4 regions of the Vibrio aquimaris genome follow, and region 2 is predicted to be linked to each of the others. Evidence: predicted binding sites of a transcription regulator. Region 2 holds the regulator's gene; each other region holds the start of a gene.
What was found. Region 2 encodes PurR, which represses purine synthesis genes. Its sites were predicted from a motif close to TNANGNAAACGTTTNCNTNA; they were not measured.
Positions count from the first base shown of each region.

Region 1: the regulator PurR is predicted to act here: its motif matches at 3,494-3,513, upstream of FIV01_RS11225 (NCS2 family permease).
Region 3: the regulator PurR is predicted to act here: its motif matches at 2,241-2,260, upstream of metK (methionine adenosyltransferase).
Region 4: the regulator PurR is predicted to act here: its motif matches at 3,902-3,921, upstream of folD (bifunctional methylenetetrahydrofolate dehydrogenase/methenyltetrahydrofolate cyclohydrolase FolD).

Region 1 covers NZ_CP045350.1:2,427,553-2,433,196, reverse strand. The annotation lists gene rimK (30S ribosomal protein S6--L-glutamate ligase) at 1-509, opposite strand, end outside; gene FIV01_RS11235 (ATP-dependent zinc protease family protein) at 506-949, opposite strand; gene FIV01_RS11230 (aminoacyl-histidine dipeptidase) at 1,230-2,702, opposite strand; gene FIV01_RS11225 (NCS2 family permease) at 3,533-4,822, shown strand; gene gpt (xanthine phosphoribosyltransferase) at 4,889-5,353, shown strand; gene frsA (esterase FrsA) at 5,578-5,644, shown strand, end outside.
Region 2 covers NZ_CP045350.1:1,138,558-1,144,201, reverse strand. The annotation lists gene elyC (envelope biogenesis factor ElyC) at 1-111, shown strand, start outside; gene torR (two-component system response regulator TorR) at 153-854, opposite strand; gene torD (molecular chaperone TorD) at 1,053-1,700, shown strand; gene purR (HTH-type transcriptional repressor PurR) at 1,917-2,924, shown strand; cyclic di-GMP riboswitch class I at 3,064-3,150, shown strand; gene FIV01_RS05415 (TfoX/Sxy family DNA transformation protein) at 3,341-3,934, shown strand; gene FIV01_RS05410 (TVP38/TMEM64 family protein) at 4,056-4,745, shown strand; gene FIV01_RS05405 (putative signal transducing protein) at 4,748-5,071, shown strand; gene FIV01_RS05400 (endonuclease/exonuclease/phosphatase family protein) at 5,118-5,644, opposite strand, start outside.
Region 3 covers NZ_CP045350.1:410,848-416,491, reverse strand. The annotation lists gene tkt (transketolase) at 178-2,172, opposite strand; gene metK (methionine adenosyltransferase) at 2,480-3,634, shown strand; gene FIV01_RS02010 (DUF2189 domain-containing protein) at 3,893-4,690, shown strand; gene FIV01_RS02005 (SprT family zinc-dependent metalloprotease) at 4,755-5,243, shown strand; gene FIV01_RS02000 (LysE family translocator) at 5,258-5,644, opposite strand, start outside.
Region 4 covers NZ_CP045350.1:2,190,702-2,196,345, forward strand. The annotation lists gene FIV01_RS10110 (sarcosine oxidase subunit beta family protein) at 1-1,033, opposite strand, end outside; gene glyA (serine hydroxymethyltransferase) at 1,126-2,379, opposite strand; gene FIV01_RS10120 (GlxA family transcriptional regulator) at 2,585-3,646, shown strand; tRNA gene FIV01_RS10125 (tRNA-Arg) at 3,711-3,787, opposite strand; gene folD (bifunctional methylenetetrahydrofolate dehydrogenase/methenyltetrahydrofolate cyclohydrolase FolD) at 3,989-4,852, shown strand; gene FIV01_RS10135 (lysozyme inhibitor LprI family protein) at 4,955-5,335, opposite strand; gene FIV01_RS10140 (pesticin C-terminus-like muramidase) at 5,332-5,644, opposite strand, start outside.

The DNA of each region.
Region 1 (5,644 bases), 1.3 Mb from region 2:
AGGCCCATAAAAGCTTCAATCACACTTTCAGCCGCTTTACGTGTCTCTGCCAGCACTACACCTATGCCTTGAGTACCTTCGAGTAGCTTGATAACAACAGGAGTTCCGCCCACCATCTCTAAGAGATCTTTAACATCATCAGGCTTACTGGCAAAACCTGTGATTGGCATCCCTACACCTTTACGCGATAACAGCTGCATTGAACGAAGTTTGTCGCGCGAGCGAGTGATAGCAACGGATTCGTTGACAGGGTAGACACCCATCATTTCAAACTGACGCAGAACAGCTGTACCATAGAAAGTGACCGAAGCACCGATTCTTGGGATCACGGCATTGAATCCAGAAAGTTCTTCCCCTTTGAAATGGATCTGAGGCTTGTCTGAGTTGATATTCATGTAACAACGCAGGGCATCAATCACTTTGACTTCATGTCCTCTATCTTGTGCCGCTTCTATTAAACGTTGAGTAGAATACAACTTAGCATTACGTGATAGGATACCTATTTTCATTGGCTGCTGTCCTCAAAGGGGATTAAATATGACTGGTTTGGATCAACGACAATTCGTTTTCCCATAGCTGTTCTTCCTAGAAGCATGCGAAATGACATATTTTCACGATTGGTGAGAGTGATTTCTATCGGCCAAGTTTCTCCTCCCAGTGAACACATTGACTCAATAACGTAGCGCGACTCTTCATGTCCTCCTGAATCTCTGACGACTCGCTCATCAATAATAGCGGCTTCACAAATGATTTCTTCTTCGGTGTTGCGTTGTATAGGATGAATCCAAAACCGAACCCAAGGCGCATTGTGCTTCTCAAATTTTTCCATTTTAAAGGTGTGAAGGCATGAAGTGCGTGCCCCCGTATCCACTTTGGCATTTATTTGGGCTATTCCAAGTTCAGGCAGACTCAGTGTCTCTCGCCAACCAAGCACCATTTTTTCTTTGATCACTATTCTAACCCTAACCACGATTTGAGTACCCATGTTAACAAGTTGTTTTTTATGATAAAAATATTGTTAAGAATGGCTATCTGTCTGTTCTAACTAAGGGGCTATCCTAGCAATATAGGAGAGATTGGACGAACAGAAAAGCTCATCGTGACGACAAATAATATTTATCGGTGGGAATAGGATAAATGATGTGTTGAAGGGGAGATACGATAGGTTGCACACATACAGAGGCGCTTTGTTTACCCCTGTAGTGCACTATTAATTGAAGTTGACGGGATCACCTTTTTTCTGGAATGGCTTCGAGCAAAGCCACCATTTGTTCCCAATAAAGAGCAACAGTGTCAATTTTGACTTTCTCATCAGGAGAATGAGGAAATTTGATGGTTGGGCCGAATGAGACCATATCCATATTAGGGTAAGGCTTTTTGAATAACCCACACTCTAAGCCCGCGTGTATTACCATAATGTTTGGCTTGTGACCGTATATGCCTTGATACATCTCGCGGAAGATTGACATGATTTCTGAGTCGGGATCTGGTTTCCACCCCGGGTAGGCACCGGAAAATTCAATGTCTGCATTAGCAAGTTCAGCAACTGAACTCAACATACTTTCGACTTGACTACGTCCTGAATCAATTAAAGAACGCACCAGACAAAGTATCTTGATGGTGTTTTCTTGCGTGCTGATTACACCCACATTAAGAGAGGTCTCAACGACGCCTTCGATGTCATCACTCATGCGAATGACGCCATTCGGGCATGCATTAAGTGCTGCTATAAAGCGTTGCTGATCGGCGATTGCAATCACTTCTTGGCTCGATTCAACGTTTTGATTTAGTGAAATGATGCTAGGTTCAGTATTTCCCAACTCTTGCTGTATTTGGTTTGTATACGCTTCAAATAAGTCTGACAATTTAGATTCATTGTCAGTTGGGATCGCAATGGTCACAAAAGCTTCGCGCGGAATAGCATTACGCAGTGTTCCACCGCGAAATTCAATTAAGCGTAGGTCGAGCTCTTGGGCGTGGCCTGCGAGAAAACGAGCGATGAGTTTATTGGCATTACCACGCCCTGTATGTATGTCACAGCCAGAGTGACCGCCTTTTAGCCCCTTCAATGTCAGTTGGCGAATTGTGTAGCCACTTGGAACGGCTTCACGCTGAATATCGAAGGAGATTTCACCATCTACACCGCCAGCGCAGCCCATATAAACTTCGCCTTCCTGCTCGGAGTCGGTATTGAGTAATATTTCACCTTCTAGCCATCCCGCCTCAAGCCCGAAGGCTCCTGTCATACCCGCTTCTTCATCGATAGTCAGTAAAACTTCTAGTGGTCCATGTTTTATGTCATCGGAAGCCAGTACAGCTAAGCACGATGCCATCCCCATGCCATTGTCAGCACCGAGAGTTGTACCTTTCGCTGTTACCCATTCGCCATCAATATATGGTTGGATTGGATCTTTAGCAAAATCGTGATCTGTGTCCTCATTTTTCTGCGGCACCATGTCGATGTGAGCTTGAAGTACCACGCCTTTTTTATGTTCCATTCCCGGAGTTGCGGGCTTTTTGATAAAAACATTACCCACAGGATCTCGCCGGACATCTAGATTTTGTTCTTTTGCCCAGTTGACTATGTACTGGGCCAATGCTTCTTCATGCTTAGAAGGATGAGGAATTGAGCAAATTTTATCGAAAAACTGCCATACGACGCTTGGTGATAAGCCGCTAACTTCAGAATGAAATTCAGACACAGGTGACTCCTTTACTGTGATAGTGCCAAGACTTGGGCATGTAATGCTAAAAGCTCGTTGGCATACATGGCTCTGGTTGGCGCACGAATTAGAACATTTGAGAATATCATTCATTACTACAACCTAGTAGTAAAAGTGAACAAAAAACCGTTTTATCATGATTATTGTCAGAATCATTGATATGATATTAATTGCTCATTATGGGAAGTTTATAACTGATATTGATGTAATTTAATTACAATTTCTATGCGTGAAACTCTTATTTTATTAAGTTTTTGTGACTTTAATCTTTAACTATTGTAATAAAGTTTCTTTTTGATATAGTCAGAAACTAACTTCTGCAGTGAAGATAAAATGCTCAAGGGAAGAGTCCACTTTGCCGCCTCCAAGAAACTGAGAAAGCAATCTAGATTGTTTTTTAATTGAGTTAGAAGGTGATGGTTATGAAAGGTTTACCAAGTGCAAAACTCTGGATAAGCAACTCTATTTACATTGGCGATTTTGTCTATTCATCTAGTTTTAGTTATTTAACTTAGACAGAGATTCCTGAATGAAGTTTATATACCCCCTATAAATTAGAATTTTGTCTCAGTGCTCTTGTAACTGATATGAATCAACCGCCACTCAAATTGAGTGGCGTTTTTTTATTACTCTATGAACTTAAAGATGTTTTTGATTTAGTGATATTGTGCCACATTATTTGAGCTGAAATTTTATAGATAGATTGCTTTCTTACAGATGAAATCTGTCTGGAATTTGAAAATATTAAACTCTATAATTCCGCCAATCGATTACGCAACCGTTTACTTTTTCATCTTTGGAATTCGATTATGCTCGAAAAAATTTTTAAGCTCAGTGAACACGGCACAAGTGTAAAAACTGAGATCATTGCCGGTCTAACAACATTCTTGACCATGGCTTACATTATCTTTGTTAATCCGGCAATTTTAGCGGATGCGGGCATGGATCATGGTGCGGTATTTGTAGCGACCTGTTTAGCAGCTGCGATCGGTTGCTTTATCATGGGGTTTGTTGCTAATTACCCTATCGCACAAGCACCGGGTATGGGGCTGAATGCTTTCTTTACTTATGCTGTTGTGCTTGGTATGGGGTACACTTGGCAAGTTGCATTAGCCGCAGTATTTGTGTCTGGTTTACTGTTTATTCTTCTAAGTGTGTTTAAGATTCGTGAGTGGATAATTCATTCTATTCCATTGTCATTACGAACGGGCATCTCTGCGGGTATTGGGCTTTTTCTTGCTTTTATCGCGTTAAAAAATGCTGGCATAGTGGTTGATAATCCAGCTACTTTAGTATCCTTAGGCGCTATTACATCATTGCCTGCGGTATTGGCATCAATAGGCTTTTTCCTAACCATTGCTTTAGTCAATCGTGGCATCAAAGGTGCGGTTATGATTGCTATCTTAGCGGTGACGGGCTTGGGTTTGGCATTTGGTGATGTTCAATGGGCGGGTATTATGTCCACACCGCCGAGTATCGCACCTACTTTTCTGCAACTGGATTTCTCTGCCGTATTTGAAGTGGGTATGATTTCAGTTGTCTTCGCTTTTTTGTTTGTCGACCTATTTGACACCGCTGGTACCTTGGTGGGTGTTACGCAAAAAGCGGGCTTAATGGATAAAGATGGCAAAATCCCTCGTTTAAGCAAAGCGCTGTTGGCTGACTCAACCGCGACGTCTGTTGGGGCTTTGCTTGGAACATCCAACACCACATCTTACATTGAGAGCGTTTCGGGTGTGTCAGCTGGTGGCCGTACGGGCTTAACTGCTGTTGTTGTTGGTATTTTATTCTTACTTGCTTTATTCTTTTCTCCTTTGGCGGGAATGATTCCAGCCTATGCGACGGCTGGTGCGCTATTTTACGTAGCAATCTTGATGCTATCAGGGTTAGCAAATATCGATTGGCAGGATTTAACTGAAGCGGCTCCTGTTGTTGTGACATGTTTATTGATGCCGTTAACTTTCTCAATCGCTGAAGGTATCTCGTTGGGCTTTATTGCTTATGCTGCAATAAAGTTATGCAGCGGAAAAGGTCGAGATGTTTCTCTTAGTGTTTGGGTTATGTCATTAGTCTTTATCATCAAGTACATGGTTGCTTAGCGCTTTTCATACTTGCTAGTCGGAATCCGTCTATGCAGTGGCAAGTTTAATTATTGGGTTATTACAATGACTAAGAAGTTCATTATTACGTGGGATCAAATGCACGCTTACTGCCGGGAACTTGCTGAGAAGCAAATGCCAGCAGAACAGTGGAAAGGGATATGGGCTGTGAGTCGAGGTGGTCTTGTTCCCGGAGCGATTTTAGCTCGTGAATTGGGTATTCGTTATGTCGATACCATTTGCATTTCCAGTTACGATCATGATCACCAACGCGACATGAGTGTTCTCAAAGCGCCTGAAGGTGATGGTGAAGGTTATTTAATCGTAGAAGATCTGGTAGATAGTGGTGATACGGCGCGTAAGTTACGTGAACTTTATCCAAAAGCGAAACTTATTGCAGTTTGTGCCAAACCTTCCGGTGCGCTTTTACTTGATGATTATGTGGTAGATATTGAGCAAGAAACATGGATAGAACAACCTTGGGACATGTCGATTCAGTACATTGAACCAATAAACCGCAAGCAAAAATAATTTGATTAAAACCAGAGTCCTTGTCTTGCTGTGCAAGACACGGAGATAATGGAATCGAATCAGACTAAAATGGCCCCTAGTGGGTCATTTTTGGTTTGTCTTTTCTGCTGCGCTTATTTTGATTTTCAGCTGAATGTGAACTTGTATGTTAAACAGCAAGCCAGATCTGATTTTTAATCCAATCCATGTATACAATACAGAAAACTTAATAACTAGGCCATGTCATGTCTGAAGAAGTGAGCAAAAACCTCTCAGAAACTCTGTTTACCAACCATAAGCAAGCGAAGGAAA
Region 2 (5,644 bases):
TGGCATGAAACGCTTGGATTGATATGGCAAACTCTGCGCAACTGGGCTTCAAACAATGATCACAAGGCAGGAATAGCCTCTGATAACCCTGTACCTGATGGCGACGCCTAACATTCTATGTATACCGAGCATGTCTCGGTATACTCTTTATTTTATTCTCCTGCGAACATATAACCTTCGCCATGCACTGTAACAAATAGCTGAGGGTTTTTAGGATCACACTCCATTTTGGCTCTCATCCGTCTAATGAGAACGTCTATCGTACGGTCATTAGGTGCTTCAACTCTGTGGCTGATCATATTAAGAATTCTCTCACGACTTAGTACCTGATTGGGATAAGAAGATAGCGCCACCAACAGCTCATACTCTGCCTTAGTCAGTTTCACAGGCTTACCTTCTTTTGTTAGAGAGCGCCTTGGTATATCGAATGTCCAGTGCGCAAAGCGAACTAACTTATGAGCGCTTGCAGCCGATTTTGCTTGGCGAACAGAGCCTATGCGCCAGAGTAAATTTTTGACTCGAACCACTAACTCTCTCAATTCAAAGGGTTTGGTCACATAGTCATCAGCTCCCATTTCCAGGCCAACGATCTTATCTATGTGACCAGTACGCCCAGTCACTAAAATGATCCCTATATCTGACTGGCTTCTAAGTTCACGAGTCAACAAAAGTCCATCTTCACCTGGCAGATTAATATCCAGTAGCACCAAGTCAATACTGCAACTTTTGATTAATTCGCGCATTTCTTCACCATTTTCAGCTTCAAATACTTGATAACCCTCATGCTGAAAATAGCCAACCAATTTACTTCGAGTCACTGCGTCATCTTCGACAATTAATACGTGATAACCCATCTCCACCACTACATACACCTAACCTATTGACTCGTATTCTATTCATAAGCTGTCATAATTCTAGTATTTGTGTCGGTTATAAGTGCATACGCACTCTTTTTTTGATTTGAAACAACCTAAACTACACCGAACTGATATTTTATGGATAACACAAGTTTTATCCCAGATAGCTTACATAAGTGTGGAGAATATTATCTAATGGACGACCTCAAATCCTTAAATGAGAAGCGCGCCGAAATCTATTGGTGGTTATCAAGTTTATTCGCCAAAGAACTTTCTGCTGAGATACTTGAAGAGTACCATTCGCCCCAAATTCGCTCCTTCCTAACAGCACTTGGGCAGAATGAGCAATTAAGGCCATGTACAGACAAACTAATAAATGCGCTTAATCGTATGCTCGACAGAAACAATGCCCAACTCGAACTAGCGGCTGACTTTTGTAATCTGTTTCTTAAATCCGATAAAGATTCTGCCCTACCCTACGCTTCTATCTATATTGGCGATTCAGGACTGCTCAATGACGTACCTGCCACAGAAATGGAAAACTTAATGTACCAATATCAAATAGAGGTGAATAAAAACCTTAATGAGCCGGCTGATCACATTGCTGTAGAATTAGACTTTCTCGGTCATCTAATCATTTGCTCCAACAAGCTAATGCAACCGGAGGCGATGGAAACTTCGATGCAGAAACAAGCACAATTTATTGAAACCCACCTTCTCTCTTGGATCCCCTCATTTGTAAATAAGTGTCTGAAACTGGATAACTTCGGCTTTTATGCATCAGTGACAGAAGTCACACTTGCGTTTATCAAACAGGATTACTCATATCTAAAAGGTGAGTAATTAGACACAAATATGTGATGGAAAGCCTACTAGGATTTAGGTTTTTGTTTGCCCTTACAGTGTTTGCGATATAAAATCGAGAACGAAAACGATAAAAACTGACAGAACTAGATATAAACCGCTAAATAGGGCGGTTTTTGTGTTTCTGATACTTACTGCCCACTTACACAAATTTTTGATGCAAGTTCACGGCAGTCATCGACAGGACAGAACCTTATGGCCACTATCAAAGACGTAGCACGCTTAGCCGGCGTGTCTACAACGACAGTTTCTCATGTAATAAATAAAACGCGCTTTGTTGCAGAAGCGACACAAGAAAAAGTGATGGAGGCAGTGACTGAATTAAACTACGCTCCAAGCGCTGTAGCGAGAAGCCTAAAGTGCAACAGTACCCGTACTATAGGTATGCTTGTCACTCAATCTACTAATCTTTTCTTTTCTGAAGTCATCGATGGTGTAGAGAGCTATTGTTACCGCCAAGGCTATACTCTCATACTGTGTAACACTGGTGGCATATATGAGAAACAACGCGATTATATACGTATGCTAGCCGAAAAACGTGTTGATGGCATTCTGGTAATGTGTTCCGACCTAACCGAAGAGCTTAGTGATATGCTTGACCGCCAGAAGGATATCCCTAAAGTCATCATGGACTGGGGCCCAGAAAGCTCTCAAGCCGATAAAATAATCGATAACTCCGAAGAAGGCGGCTATCTAGCAACAAAATTCCTGATCGATCACGGTCATAAAGATATCGCATGTCTTAGTGGACACTTTGAGAAAGCAGCGTGCCAAGAACGTATCCAAGGGTTTCGCAGAGCAATGAGTGAAGCTAACATAAAAATTAACGAAGACTGGATTCTCGAAGGCAACTTCGAATGCGACACTGCTGTGCTAGCCGCAGATCAAATTGTCGCAATGGATAACAAACCAACGGCTGTCTTTTGTTTCAATGATACTATGGCTCTTGGTCTAATGAGCAGGCTGCAGCAAAAAGGAATTCAAATACCTGAACAGATTTCAGTTATTGGCTATGACAATATAGAGCTCGCTGAATACTTCTCTCCACCACTTACTACTGTGCATCAACCTAAACGTCGCGTAGGTAAAAATGCGTTTGAAATCCTTTTGGAACGTATCAAAGATAAAGAGCATGAAAAGCGTGTTTTCGAAATGCACCCAGAGATTGTGGTTCGTGATACGGTTTACAATCTAAGTGAATGAATACAAATCGGCTGATAAGTTAAACTATTAGCCGAATCTATCATTTTGACACAAAATATCTGGATCGGCATCACACTTATACAATCATGATGTGATACTTACCTCAAATCTTATTTATTCTTAAATTGTTCGACTAATGCCACGAACAGGGCAAACCATCTCGAAAGAGTGGGACGCAAAGCTTCCGGCCTGACTCAGGGAACTGAAAGGTAGCGGAGTTGCCGATGGGCAATAATGCAAGCTATCATACCGTTTAAAACAATACATGGACTGGTGATTTGATGTTTCGGTAGCCATATGTGTTTGTTCTAAAAAATGTATGACTTCTTTATCAACATTTTACCTGCATTATTTTGCTAATCTCTCGGACCTGACTTTGGTGGCGTATAATAAAATATACACCGAGATAAAACAGCATGGATAAACCAATACTTAAAGAATCGATGCGACTTTTTGATCAGCTTGGTCAGATAAAATCGCGCTCAATGTTCGGCGGATTCGGCATCTTCGCAGACGACATAATGTTCGCATTAGTCGTTAACGATAAGCTGCACATCCGCGCCGATGACAAACTCGCCAATCAATTTAAAACTGAGGGTTTAACACCGTACGTATATAAAAAACGTGGGTTCCCCGTCGTTACAAAATACTTTGCGTTAACTGATAATATTGCATCTTGTGAAGAGCGAGCGCTTTCTTTAGCCTATCGCTCTCTGGAAGTAGCCAAGAAAGAAAAGACGACACAAGCTAAAGCTAGGCCGACTCGACTTAAAGATTTACCTAACCTTCGACTGGCAACAGAACGTATGTTAAAGAAAGCCGGAATCGATAGCGTCGAGAATTTAGAACAAATAGGGTCAGTAAAGGCGTTTAAGGCGATTCAAGCAACACACTCTGCGGAGGTGTCAATTGAGTTGCTCTGGGCTTTAGAAGGCGCTATAAAAGGTAAACATTGGTCAGTGATTCCTACTACTCGCAGAGCGGAGTTAGAAAGCCTTCTTAATAGCTAATCACAACATACTTTGAAACTAAGTCAGCCAGCTAGGTTGGCTTTTTTTTTCTGTTTGAAATTTTACTTCTCTTCAACTGTTCTTATTTTCATATCCCTTTACTCATATTTAGGAAGTCTCTATGAATAAAAAGCTCGTGTTAGGAATTCTGCTCGTCGGATTGATTGTGTTTCTTGGCATTAACTTTGGTCAATATCTCACTTTAGAAAATGCTAAAGCTCAACAAGCCTCGCTATCTGAGTTTATAAATAACAACTTTGCACTAGCCGCTATAAGTTATTTTCTAGCTTATGTCGCCATTACTGCTTTCTCCATTCCAGGCGCTGCCGTGGTGACGCTTCTAGGTGCGGCTTTATTCGGCTTTTGGGCCAGTCTTTTACTTGTCTCTTTTGCAAGCACCATAGGTGCGACTCTCGCCTTTCTCAGCAGTCGTTTTTTACTTCGAGATTGGGTGCAAACCAAGTTTGGCGACAAATTAAAAGCAATCAATGACGGAGTGGCCAGAGATGGGGCATTCTATTTATTTTCGCTTCGCCTAATACCTGTGTTTCCTTTCTTCCTAATAAACCTTTTAATGGGGCTAACACCAATATCTACTGCTCGTTTTTACCTAGTAAGCCAATTGGGAATGCTACCGGGTACAGCGGTTTATCTCAACGCAGGCACACAATTAGCACAAATAGAAAGCCTATCGGGTATCGTATCTGCTCCTGTATTACTATCATTTGCTTTACTTGGGCTATTCCCAGTAGTCACTAAATGGGTGATGGGAAAATTCAAAGGAGCCACACAAACTCAAAATGAGAGTTAATTTTGAAAATTTTCTCAACCGCTAATGTAATAGAAGTTCATATAGTCTGTGAACTTCTAAAATCACAGCGAATACATTGCCAAGTCAGAGGAGATGGAATCGTAGGGCTACAAGGAGAACTTCCTTTCGATGATAGTACCTCACCCTGTGTATGGCTTTTGGATATCAGTCAACATGAACAAGCGCTGTCAATAATAGAAGAGTATGAACAAAAAACACCACCAGATTTAAAATGGCAGTGCACCCAATGTGGAGAGCTCAATGAGCAGCAATTTGGGCTGTGTTGGAAATGTAGCGAGATCAATAGAGACGAATCTGATCTCTAAGAATAAAGCGCCCTCAAGGCGCTTTATACGTTTTCGCTTCAATCTATTAGGACGCACCTATCTTCTCTATTGCGAACTTCGCACTAACTGAGCGATGGTCACTGCCAAATGATGGCCCAACAATCGAGTTACCCTCAGGTACGATTATACTTCTCTTTAGTGTCTCATCTTTAATCTTGCCTTTTGGCGTAAGAATGACAACGCCATCAAGGTACCCGGTTTGCATTTCACCATTTTTCTGTCTTTTGGAACCTTGCTTGGCTTCAGCATTTAAGCCTGCTTCCCACTTATATGTATTCTCCTGTGGGGATATCATTGGCAAGGTGATTTCATATTGAAGGGGAACTCCCAGCTCAGATCTAAAGCTTTCTTTATCTTGTAATGCTCTAACTATTCGCCCATCAACTTTTCTATTTCGAGTATTAAAATCACCAGCGATAATAATATTATCTATATCAGCATGTTTGTTATTAATTTTGCATAACAAATCATTTATTTCTTTTTTTCTTTCATCTTGATCTCTTGAATCAAGGTGAATATTTACCATGGCAAATTTCATGCTGTCAATGCTTT
Region 3 (5,644 bases), 730 kb from region 2:
TAATGCCCAATCAGCCAATCTCAATACCTTTCTCGCAAGCCTATTTGATTCGCAGCTAGCAGATACTTTTTTAGAAGCTCCGAATAACGATCATATCTCTGTGAAAGTTGAAAACAGCGGCTTGCTCCTCATACCATAAAGCCCCGCATCGCGAGGCTTTGTTTAGCGCAAGATGAATTAATCGAGTAATTCTTTCGCTGTGTTCAGCACATTTTCAGTGGTAAAGCCGAACATCTTAAATAGCTCGCCTGCTGGTGCTGATTCACCAAAGGTTGTCATACCTATGATGCGGCCGTCAAAGCCAACATACTTGTACCAGAAGTCAGCAATACCCGCTTCAATAGCCACACGCGCTGTCACATCTGATGGTAGAACGCTTTCGCGGTACGCTGCGTCTTGTCTGTCAAAGGCATCAGTCGATGGCATAGACACCACGCGTACTTGTGTACCTTGCGCGCTTAGCTCAGCGGCAGCGTCAACTGCAAGCTCTACTTCGGAACCTGTGGCAATTAAAATAAGCTCTGGCTGGCCTTGGCAGTCTTTTAGGATGTAACCACCTTTGGCAATGTTCGCCACTTGCTCTGCGCTGCGCTCTTGCTGCGCGAGGTTTTGACGAGAGAAGACCAGAGCAGTTGGCGCATCTTTACGCTCAATCGCCAGTTTCCAAGCCACAGCAGATTCAACCTGATCACACGGACGCCATGTGTTCATGTTTGGCGTCATGCGCAATGAAGCCATTTGCTCAACAGGTTGGTGTGTTGGGCCATCTTCACCTAAACCAATCGAGTCGTGCGTGTAGACTTGAATGTTTTGGATCTTCATCAATGCGGCCATACGCATCGCATTACGTGCGTATTCCATAAACATAAGGAAAGTCGCGCCGTAAGGGACAAAGCCGCCGTGCAAAGCAATACCATTCATGATGGCTGTCATGCCAAATTCACGCACGCCGTAGTGGATGTAGTTACCTGATGCATCTTCCGCCGATACTGACTTAGAGCCAGACCACATAGTGAGGTTTGAAGGCGCTAAGTCGGCAGAGCCGCCCAAAAATTCTGGCAGCATTTGACCAAAGGCTTCCAGCGCGTTTTGCGACGCCTTACGTGAAGCAATATTGGCAGGGTTAGCTTGCAAATCTGCGATGATTTGGCTGGTTTTTTGTTCCCACTCAGCAGGCAGTTCGCCATTTAGACGGCGCTTAAGCTCTGCCGCTTCTGCTGGGTAAGCTGCAGCATAAGCGTCAAATTTTTCATTCCACGCTGCTTCTTTGGCTGTGCCAGCTTCTTTGGCATCCCACTGGGCATAGACATCCGCAGGGATTTCAAATGGACCATGTTCCCAACCCAATTGCTTGCGAGTAGCCGCAATTTCATCAGCGCCAAGCGGAGCACCGTGACAATCGTGAGAGCCTGATTTATTCGGTGAACCAAAACCAATAATGGTTTTAGTACAAATTAATGTTGGACGAGGATCGGCTTTCGCAGCTTTGATCGCCGCATCGATCGCTTCAGGATCGTGGCCATCAACCGCTGGAATAACATGCCAGCCATAAGACTCAAAACGCTTAGGCGTATCATCAGAGAACCAGCCTTCAACGTGACCATCGATTGAAATGCCGTTGTCATCCCAAAACGCGATAAGCTTACCAAGACCTAGTGTACCCGCCAAAGAACACGCTTCATGCGAGATCCCTTCCATCAAACAGCCATCGCCCATAAAGGCGTAGGTGTAGTGATCGACAATGTCATGGCCTGACTTGTTAAACTGCGCCGCTAGCGTTTTTTCCGCAAGGGCCATACCGACTGCATTGGTAATGCCTTGGCCAAGAGGCCCCGTAGTCGTTTCAACACCTGGTGCGTAACCATATTCTGGGTGACCCGGGGTTTTAGAATGCAGCTGACGGAAGTTTTTCAGCTCATCAATCGACAACGCGTAGCCTGAAAGGTGCAACAAAGAGTATATCAGCATAGAGCCATGGCCGTTCGACAGTACGAAACGGTCACGATCGGCCCATTCAGGGTTTGCTGGGTTGTGATTTAGATGTGAGCGCCAAAGAACTTCAGCGATATCCGCCATGCCCATTGGGGCGCCTGGGTGACCAGAATTGGCTTGTTGTACGCCGTCCATGCTAAGGGCACGAATAGCGTTAGCTAGGTGTTTGCGGGAAGACATGTTTGCTCCTGAGTGCATTAAGCGAAAAACAGATTTGAATGTCTTTTATTCTCTCAAAGCGTTCAGGCCACTGCAAACGTTTTACTGACTAATACACACTCTCTAGTAACTTTAAAAACTAATATAATAATCAACAATATCTGGATAATAAAAGCAAACAATTGAATATGAAATAGTAAAAAAAGCTTGAAATTAGCACTAGCAAAACTAAAATAGACGTCTAGAAGTAGATACACCTACTATTATTGAACCTATTCTATACTAGTGAATAAGCTCATTCACTATCCCAAATTAAAGCGGAGCTATCATGGCTAAACACCTGTTTACTTCTGAGTCAGTATCAGAAGGTCATCCAGATAAAATTGCAGACCAAATTTCTGATGCAGTGCTTGATGCGATTATTGAACAAGACCCCAAAGCTCGCGTTGCTTGTGAAACTTATGTCAAAACTGGCATGGTGATGGTGGGTGGTGAAATCACAACCTCAGCATGGGTAGATATCGAAGAGTTAACTCGTCAAACCGTTCGTGAGATTGGCTACATCAACTCAGAAATGGGCTTTGATGCTGATTCTTGTGCCATTCTAAACACCATAGGTAAGCAATCGCCAGATATTAACCAAGGTGTCGATAAGAGCGACCCTAAAGAGCAAGGCGCCGGTGACCAAGGCATCATGTTTGGTTACGCAACCAATGAAACCGATGTGTTAATGCCAGCTCCTATCACTTACTCTCATCTTCTGGTTCAAAAACAAGCCGAAGTACGTAAAAACGGCACTCTACCTTGGCTAAGACCTGATGCTAAGTCTCAAGTTACGTTCCAGTATGATCAAGGCAATATCGTAGGTATTGATGCAGTTGTACTTTCAACTCAACACAGTGAATCAATCTCTACACCTGAGCTTCGTGAAGCGGTAATGGAAGAGATCATCAAACCTGTTCTTCCTTCTGAATGGTTAAACAAAGATACCAATTACTTCATCAACCCAACAGGCCGCTTTGTTATCGGTGGACCTATGGGTGACTGTGGTCTAACGGGTCGTAAAATCATTGTCGATACTTATGGTGGTGCAGCCCGACATGGCGGTGGTGCATTCTCAGGTAAAGATCCATCTAAAGTAGACCGCAGTGCTGCATACGCAGCACGTTATGTAGCAAAAAATATTGTTGCTGCTGGACTAGCAGAACGCTGTGAAATTCAGCTTTCTTACGCCATAGGCGTTGCCGATCCAACGTCGATTATGGTGGAAACATTCGGCACAGAAAAAGTGTCTAAGGAAGTCATTGTCGAAGCGGTTCGTCAACACTTTGATTTGCGCCCATACGGTCTCCAAGAGATGCTTAATCTTCTTCAACCAATTTATAAAAAGACTGCAGCCTACGGTCACTTTGGTCGTGAAGAATTTCCATGGGAAGCGACAGATAAAGCAGTGCTACTGCGTGAGTTTGCAGGCCTAAATTAATCTAATTTACCTATTAACAAAGGACTTCTGGATATCCAGAAGCCCTTTGTTTTATGCCACAAAAAGCAATAAGCAAATTTGTAATTTTTTGTTAAGGGGTCAATAGTTAACAAAAGGTTAAGAAACGAATGGTAATTTCTTAACCTACAAGTTACAGATGCGCAGCTTAACCAGCGGTCGCAAAGCCGAGCATCGTGTTCCAACACGCCACTTTCAAAGAAAAGTGGTCTATGACTGAGAATCGATCAAGGAGGATATATGCCTCGTACGGTGAACCAACAAGAAGATATAGATCAAAAACAACAACCCGTGCCAGACAGTGAATATGCGCGCACAATCCCATGTAATGAACTCAATGTATCGGCGCCTTTTCATTGGTTATCACTCGGTTTACAAGATTTTATACGTGCTCCTCTAATTAGCGGATTTTATGGTTTATGTTTTATGGCCGCAGCAATAGGAATCGTATTACTTGTTCAGTGGCAAGGTACACATCTGGTCGTAATGCCAAGTTTAATTGTGTACGGATTGATAGGTCCCTTCCTTGCTTTAGGACTCTATGATGCAGCTTGGGAACTGGAAAAAGGTCACAAGCCAAAGCTGTTACACTCAATGAAAGCCATTGGGCGTAACTCTTCGTCACAATGGGCGTTTGCTGTATTGCTCGCAGTATGTATGATTTTCTGGATGCGGATTGCTGCCCTTCTTCATGCTCTTTATCCCTCTGTCCAAGGTGCCCCTATTACCGATTTTCTGCCTTTCCTTGTCATAGGTTCGCTTGTTGGATTTGTCTTAGCGGCCATCGTATTTAGTATTTCAGCCTTTTCCATTCCGCTGATGATGGAGCGCAGAGTCGACATGATGACGGCAGTGTTTACCAGCTTTAACGCTGTCAAATCTAACATTCCAGCCATGATTGTCTGGGCTGGTATTATTTGTGGTGGGATTTTAATTGGATTTGCGACCTACGGGATAGGCATGTTTTTCACTATACCCATTCTAGGTTACGGAACCTGGCATGCTTACCATGATGCAATAAGGAAAAAGCACCATTAGTACTCTTGCTTTGTTCGTTATACTATTCGCCCCATGACTTGGGGCGAATTTATTGGGAGTCGATGTGGACAAAGAACTTAGCTATCGCGCACAACAAATTATGGCAAAGTATGTAGTCATAGCTCAGCAGCACTTTCAGCACTCCTTTGCCATGCCAACAATCAAGTATCGACTCAAAGGCAAAGCAGCGGGAAAAGCGTACTTACAGCTAAATGAAATCCGTTTAAATCCCATTCTTTTCATAGAGAACCAACAAGCCTTCTTACAGGAAGTGATTCCACATGAAGTTGCTCATCTTATTACCTATCAGGTATATGGCAGAGTCAAACCCCATGGAAAAGAGTGGCAGAACATAATGACATCCGTATTTGGTGTCAGCGCCAACACCACTCACGATTTTGCTCTAGATTCAGTGCAAGGAAAAATCTATCAATACCAATGCGGATGTCAGATCCACCCACTCACCATACGTCGCCACAATAAAATTCAGCGCAATCACAATTCGTATAGCTGCAAAATCTGCCAACAAACATTAATTTACATGGGGTCATAACTATTTAACGCTAGTTATCTACTTGATGACGCTAAGCCCACTGCAAAGCCAACAAAAACCCCACCGCTAACTTTGTTCATTCTCAGCTTATTTTTTTCCGTTGAAAGCTTATTCTTAGCCTTGTGCGCAATAAAAGAATAAACACTGTGAATCAAGACTACGAGACAACTGAATGTCACCGACATTACAAGCAACTGAATGGTGTGATCTTTTGATGCATCTATAAACTGTGGAAACACCGACATAAAAAATACGATAGCTTTAGGGTTTGAAATAGAAACCAAGAATCCTTCGCAAAAACACCGAGAATAAGAATGATGACTAGAACCAAGCGTAACTTCAAATGAAGGCTTTGCGCGCCACGTTTTCACGCCTAAATATAATAAGTACATAGCACCAAA
Region 4 (5,644 bases), 1.1 Mb from region 2:
CAGGCGTGGTATCAACAATGCCTCCCCAATGGCGATTAAGCCTGACTCGACTAACGATGGGAAACATCTCAATAATGGCTGCTATGGTATGTTCAATGACTGGAAAAGAGCCTCTTTGTCCATAGCCAAGGTAGCCATCAATACCGGCTCCAATCACCAAATCACCTTTATCAGATTGGCTCATGTATCCGTGGACATGGTTGGACATCACCACGGTATCTAGACAGGGTTTTAAAGGCTCAGAAACCATAGCTTGTAGCGGATGAGATTCTAATGGCAGACTCATATTGACCATCTTGGCTAGCTCACCAGAGTTACCTGAGGCAACACAAGCCACTTTACTTGCACCAATAAAGCCCTTCTTGGTCTCGACGCCAACCACTGAGTCCTTTTCTACTCGAATGCCAGTCACTTCATTTTGCTGAATAAGATCAACACCCAGCTTATCGGCTGCTCGCGCATAACCCCAAGCCACTGCGTCATGACGGGCAGTCCCACCGCGCGGTTGCCAGCTTGCTCCCAACACCGGATACCTCGCAGTTGGCGAGCAATTTAGTATTGGCACTAAGTCTTGCACTTCTTTGGTGCTCAATACCTCGCTATCTATACCATTGAGCCGATTCGCATTCACTCGCCTTTCTATATCCCTCATGTCTTGTAATGTGTGGCCGAGGTTTAACACACCTCTTTGGCTAAACATGAGGTTATAATTGAGCTCTTGAGACAAACCTTCCCACAATTTCATTGAGTGCTCGTAGAGATGAGCAGCCTCATCCCACAAGTAATTGGAGCGCACTATGGTGGTGTTTCTCGCAGTATTGCCACCACCTAGATAGCCTTTTTCAACCACAGCAATATTGGTAATACCATGCTCTTTCGCCAGATAATAGGCAGTGGCTAGGCCGTGTCCGCCACCACCTATAATGACTACGTCATATTGCTTCTTGGGTGTGGGATTTCGCCAAATTCGCTGCCAGTTTTCGTGATAGGTTAAGGCATGCTTAAATAGACCAAACCCTGAGTAATCCTTCATTGTTTACCTTCCAAAAAACGTTAAAGTCCAAGCGTCTTGTCATAGGCGCATCGATTTTTAATTGAGTATTGTTAAGCGCCTATTGGCTGAGATCATCGATAAACGGGAAACTCTGCGCACAATGCAGCTACCTTGGCTTGCACAGACTTGATTTTCTCTTCATTGTCTAAGTCATCTAAAATGTCGCAAATCCAATCGGTAAGCTTGGCTGACTCGGTTTCTTTAAAGCCCCTAGTGGTGATAGCGGGTGTACCAATTCGAAGTCCACTGGTGACAAAAGGTGATCTCGGATCATTAGGCACAGAGTTTTTATTGACCGTGATGCAAGCTTTACCCAAGGCCAGATCCGCATCTTTTCCCGTGATTCCCTGCTTTATAAGGCTGACTAAAAACAGATGATTATCCGTTCCGCCAGAGACGACCTCATAGCCACGTTCAATGAACCCTTTTGCCATCACTTGGGCATTTTTCACAACCTGAGCTTGATACTCAGTAAATTCTGCTAATGAGGCCTCTTTAAATGCTACAGCTTTAGCCGCAATAACATGCATGAGTGGTCCACCTTGACCAGCAGGGAAAACCGCTGAGTCTAGTTTTTTCTCTAGCTCTTGATTGGATTTGGCGAGGATAAGGCCACCTCGTGGTCCCCTAAGTGTTTTATGGGTTGTGGTCGTGACAACGTCCGCATAAGGAAGTGGGTTTGGATAATGACCAGAGGCAACCAGTCCCGCGACATGTGCCATATCTACAAACAAATAGGCATTAATCGAGTCAGCGATATCTCTAAACTTTTGCCAATCAACCACACGAGAATAGGCAGAAAAGCCAGCAATGATCATTTTTGGTTGATGTTGCTTGGCCAGTTCCTCGACTTGATCGTAATCGATTTCACCAGTGGCCTCATTTAAACCGTACTGAACAGAATGATAGATTTTTCCTGAAAAGCTGACTTTAGCGCCATGAGTTAGATGACCACCATGGGCAAGGCTCATTCCCAAAACCGTATCGCCAGGGTTGAGCAAAGCCATGAAAACGGCAGCATTCGCTTGTGAACCAGAATGAGGCTGCACATTCGCATAATCGGCGCCAAACAAGCTCTTTGCGCGTGAAATAGCAAGCCGCTCGATAGTGTCTACATGTTCACACCCCCCATAGTATCGCTTAGCTGGATAGCCTTCTGCATACTTATTGGTCAACTGTGTTCCCTGCGCTTGCATCACTCTCTTGCTGGTGTAGTTTTCAGAGGCAATTAATTCGATATGCTCTTGCTGACGGGTATCTTCACTGTTAATAGCACTAAGCAATTCATCATCAAATCCTTCAATGGTGTCATTTTGGTAGAACACACGTCTCTCCTTTAGCACATTAATGTAACAATAGTGTTAACAAAATATCCTGCATCCCTGTTCCATGACCGACTGTGTGCGTCAACAACTGTTGCTTTTGCGACAAATCACCGAATCATTGCGTTGGATATTGAAAATAATGTGATGTGGGTAATAAATTTATATTGAGAATACTTGTAACAAGTCGCTTACCTGAGACACTGCCATGGCACTCAAACCTCAAGGCATGGTGATGAAAATAATAAGAAAATTCTCAGCTCCAATGAGAGATACCAACCAATGTTTTATCGCGAAAGAAAAAACCATATGTAAACAAACCTCAGTGCTATTTGTTGTGCTTGAGCATTTTTCCCTAATGTCATTTACTTGTGCGGTCGATTGTTTAGTGACGTCAAATTTGGTGGAAGGCTCGGCGCGATTCACCTTTGCTACGGTTGGATTAGGCAATGGCGAGGTGCTCAGCGATCTTGGTATTGGCCTTACGCCTGATCACTCATTAGACGAAGTAAAGGCATTACAAGATATCGATGCTGTGATCGTTTGCGGAGGTTATCGAACTAGCCTGAATGAACACCCTCAGTTGTCAAAGCTGATTGCATTAAGTAGTAAGTGCAGCACCATTCTAGGGGGGATTTGGAATGGGGCTATTTTTCTTGCCCATGCAGGCGTTCTTGATGGAAACCACTATGCCCTTCATCCAGACAATCATGCCTATGCAAAAGAAAGGTTTCCTCGTAGCGTTTTATCATCAAGCTCCTACGTTGAACACGAAAACATCTTCACTTCTTCTGGAGCAAGTAGCACTCTCGATATGATGTTAGCGCTAGTGCAAAAAATAACCAGCCAGCCCAATTCTAATGCGGTGCGAGAAATCCTTTCTTGTGACCGTTCCATTCCCCAAAATTCAACGCCACAGCTTCACACTTGCCTACCAGGCTCTACACCAGCGATTGTCAAAGAAGCCAATCTATTAATGGTCAGTAATCTTGACGAGCCGCTCCATGTCGAAGACATAGCCCGTTACCTCAAGATATCGCGCAGAAAATTAGAAAGACTGTTTCAGACGCATATTCAAACCTCGCCCTCTAAGTACTATTTAGAACTGAGATTAACCTATGCAAGGCAATTATTGCTCCAATCGGAAGACTCCATCTCAACCATAGCCGCATCGACAGGCTTTTCTTCAACCACCCATTTTAGTCGATGTTTTAAAGAGTTTTTTTCCCTATCGCCTAGCGTGATGAGAGAGAAAATGCATGTCAGTTAGGATTATTTGAGACCCAAAAAGCAAAAACCCCAACATCAGGTGATGCTGGGGTTTTCTAAATAAATGGCACGCCCTGCAGGATTCGAACCTGCGACCACATGCTTAGAAGGCACGTGCTCTATCCAACTGAGCTAAGGGCGCGCTACAGGGAAAGGATTATACGAGTTCAGCGTCTTAACACAAGACCTTTTCGTAACATTATGAACTGAATGACTAAAAAAAGCCCACCAGGTTGAGTTTTGATTAAAAACACCCCAAAGCAAACGTTTGCCTATGGATGTTCGTTGGATAATTTGCGACAATGCGCCCAGCAAAATAGCCATTCTGTTTTAAAGGAACGTCATGACCGCTCAAAATATTGATGGAACTCTTATTTCTCAAACTGTCCGTTCAGAAGTCGCTGCGCGCGTAAAAGCACGCCTTAATGCAGGCTTAAGAGCACCTGGACTCGCGGTAATACTGGTTGGTGAAGACCCTGCATCACAAGTATATGTTGGGAGTAAGCGCCGCGCTTGTGAGGAGGTGGGCTTTGTATCCAAGTCATATGATCTCCCCACAACGGCAACCGAGCAAGAGCTGCTGGCTCTGGTTGATGAACTTAACAATGATGATCAAATAGACGGTATCCTTGTCCAACTGCCCTTACCGGCTGGTATTGATGCTACTCATGTTCTTGAGCGTATTCACCCTGAAAAAGATGTCGATGGATTTCACCCCTATAATGTCGGCCGCCTAGCTCAGAGAATTCCTAAGTTACGCTCATGTACACCAAAAGGGATCATCACATTACTTGATCGCTACAACATTAATTTACGTGGCCTACACGCGGTTGTTGTCGGTGCTTCCAATATTGTCGGCCGCCCAATGACACTTGAGTTATTGCTTGCTGGCTGCACCACAACCACATGCCACAGATTCACTAAAGATCTTGAAAGCCATGTTCGACAAGCAGACATTGTGGTCGTGGCAGTAGGCAAGCCTAACTTTATTCCGGGTCAATGGATTAAAGAAGGTGCCGTGGTCATTGATGTGGGCATCAATCGCTTAGATTCGGGCAAGTTAATTGGTGATGTGGATTATGACAACGCCAAAGAGCGAGCAAGCTTTATTACCCCAGTCCCTGGCGGCGTCGGCCCTATGACAGTTGCGAGCCTGATAGAGAACACCATGCTTGCTTGCGAGCAGTTCCACACCAAGAAAAAGTAACGAGTGAAGCTCATCGTTTAAAGGTGATGAAGCTTGTTACGATAAGTTAATAATCCCCATCAGCTATGTTGATGGGGATTTTTTATGTTTGGCCTCAACTGGCTAAAAAAATTGCTCTACCACATCAGACAAGGAAATGATAAATTCTTCTCTACTCTTGTACTCACTTGCCATACATTCGCTTATAGCAATATCATGTGCCATTGAGCCCTCTTCCGCAAAGTAGGAATAAACATCGCAATTTTGAGTAGCTGCTTTAGCCCATGATTCTTGAGACAGTTTAATCTTTTTTTGATATTCATCAGCACCAGATAAATATTTATCCAAATTCAAATACGCCTTTTGCATTTTAGCTCTAGATGTAGCCTCAACTTCTTTTTTACAGCTTAAAAGCTCGCTCGATGAACTTAAATTAGTGCAAGCAGATACCGATACGCTTGAAAAAAGAAAAATAAGAGTAGAAATTATAATTTTTGTATTCACTCACCCTGTCCTCTCAAGTAATTTGCTCTTTGTCTTCCTGGTTCATAAGAGTTCAACACTGAGCTTCCTTCAATATAATCAATAAGGACTTGTCTATCATTTAACATACCTTTTGTCATTGGTTTAGGGCCTTTTGTAAACCCTTGATATACGAAGTCCACCAGAATATCTCTGATCTTACTATCAAGTTCTAACCAATTCACCCTACTTTCTTTATTCTCTGTCCATTTCTGGTAGTTATTCTTAGCCCTATCTTCATACTCTGGATAGATAGATACAAAAAGGTTATGTTGGTCTTTTCTTGTAATT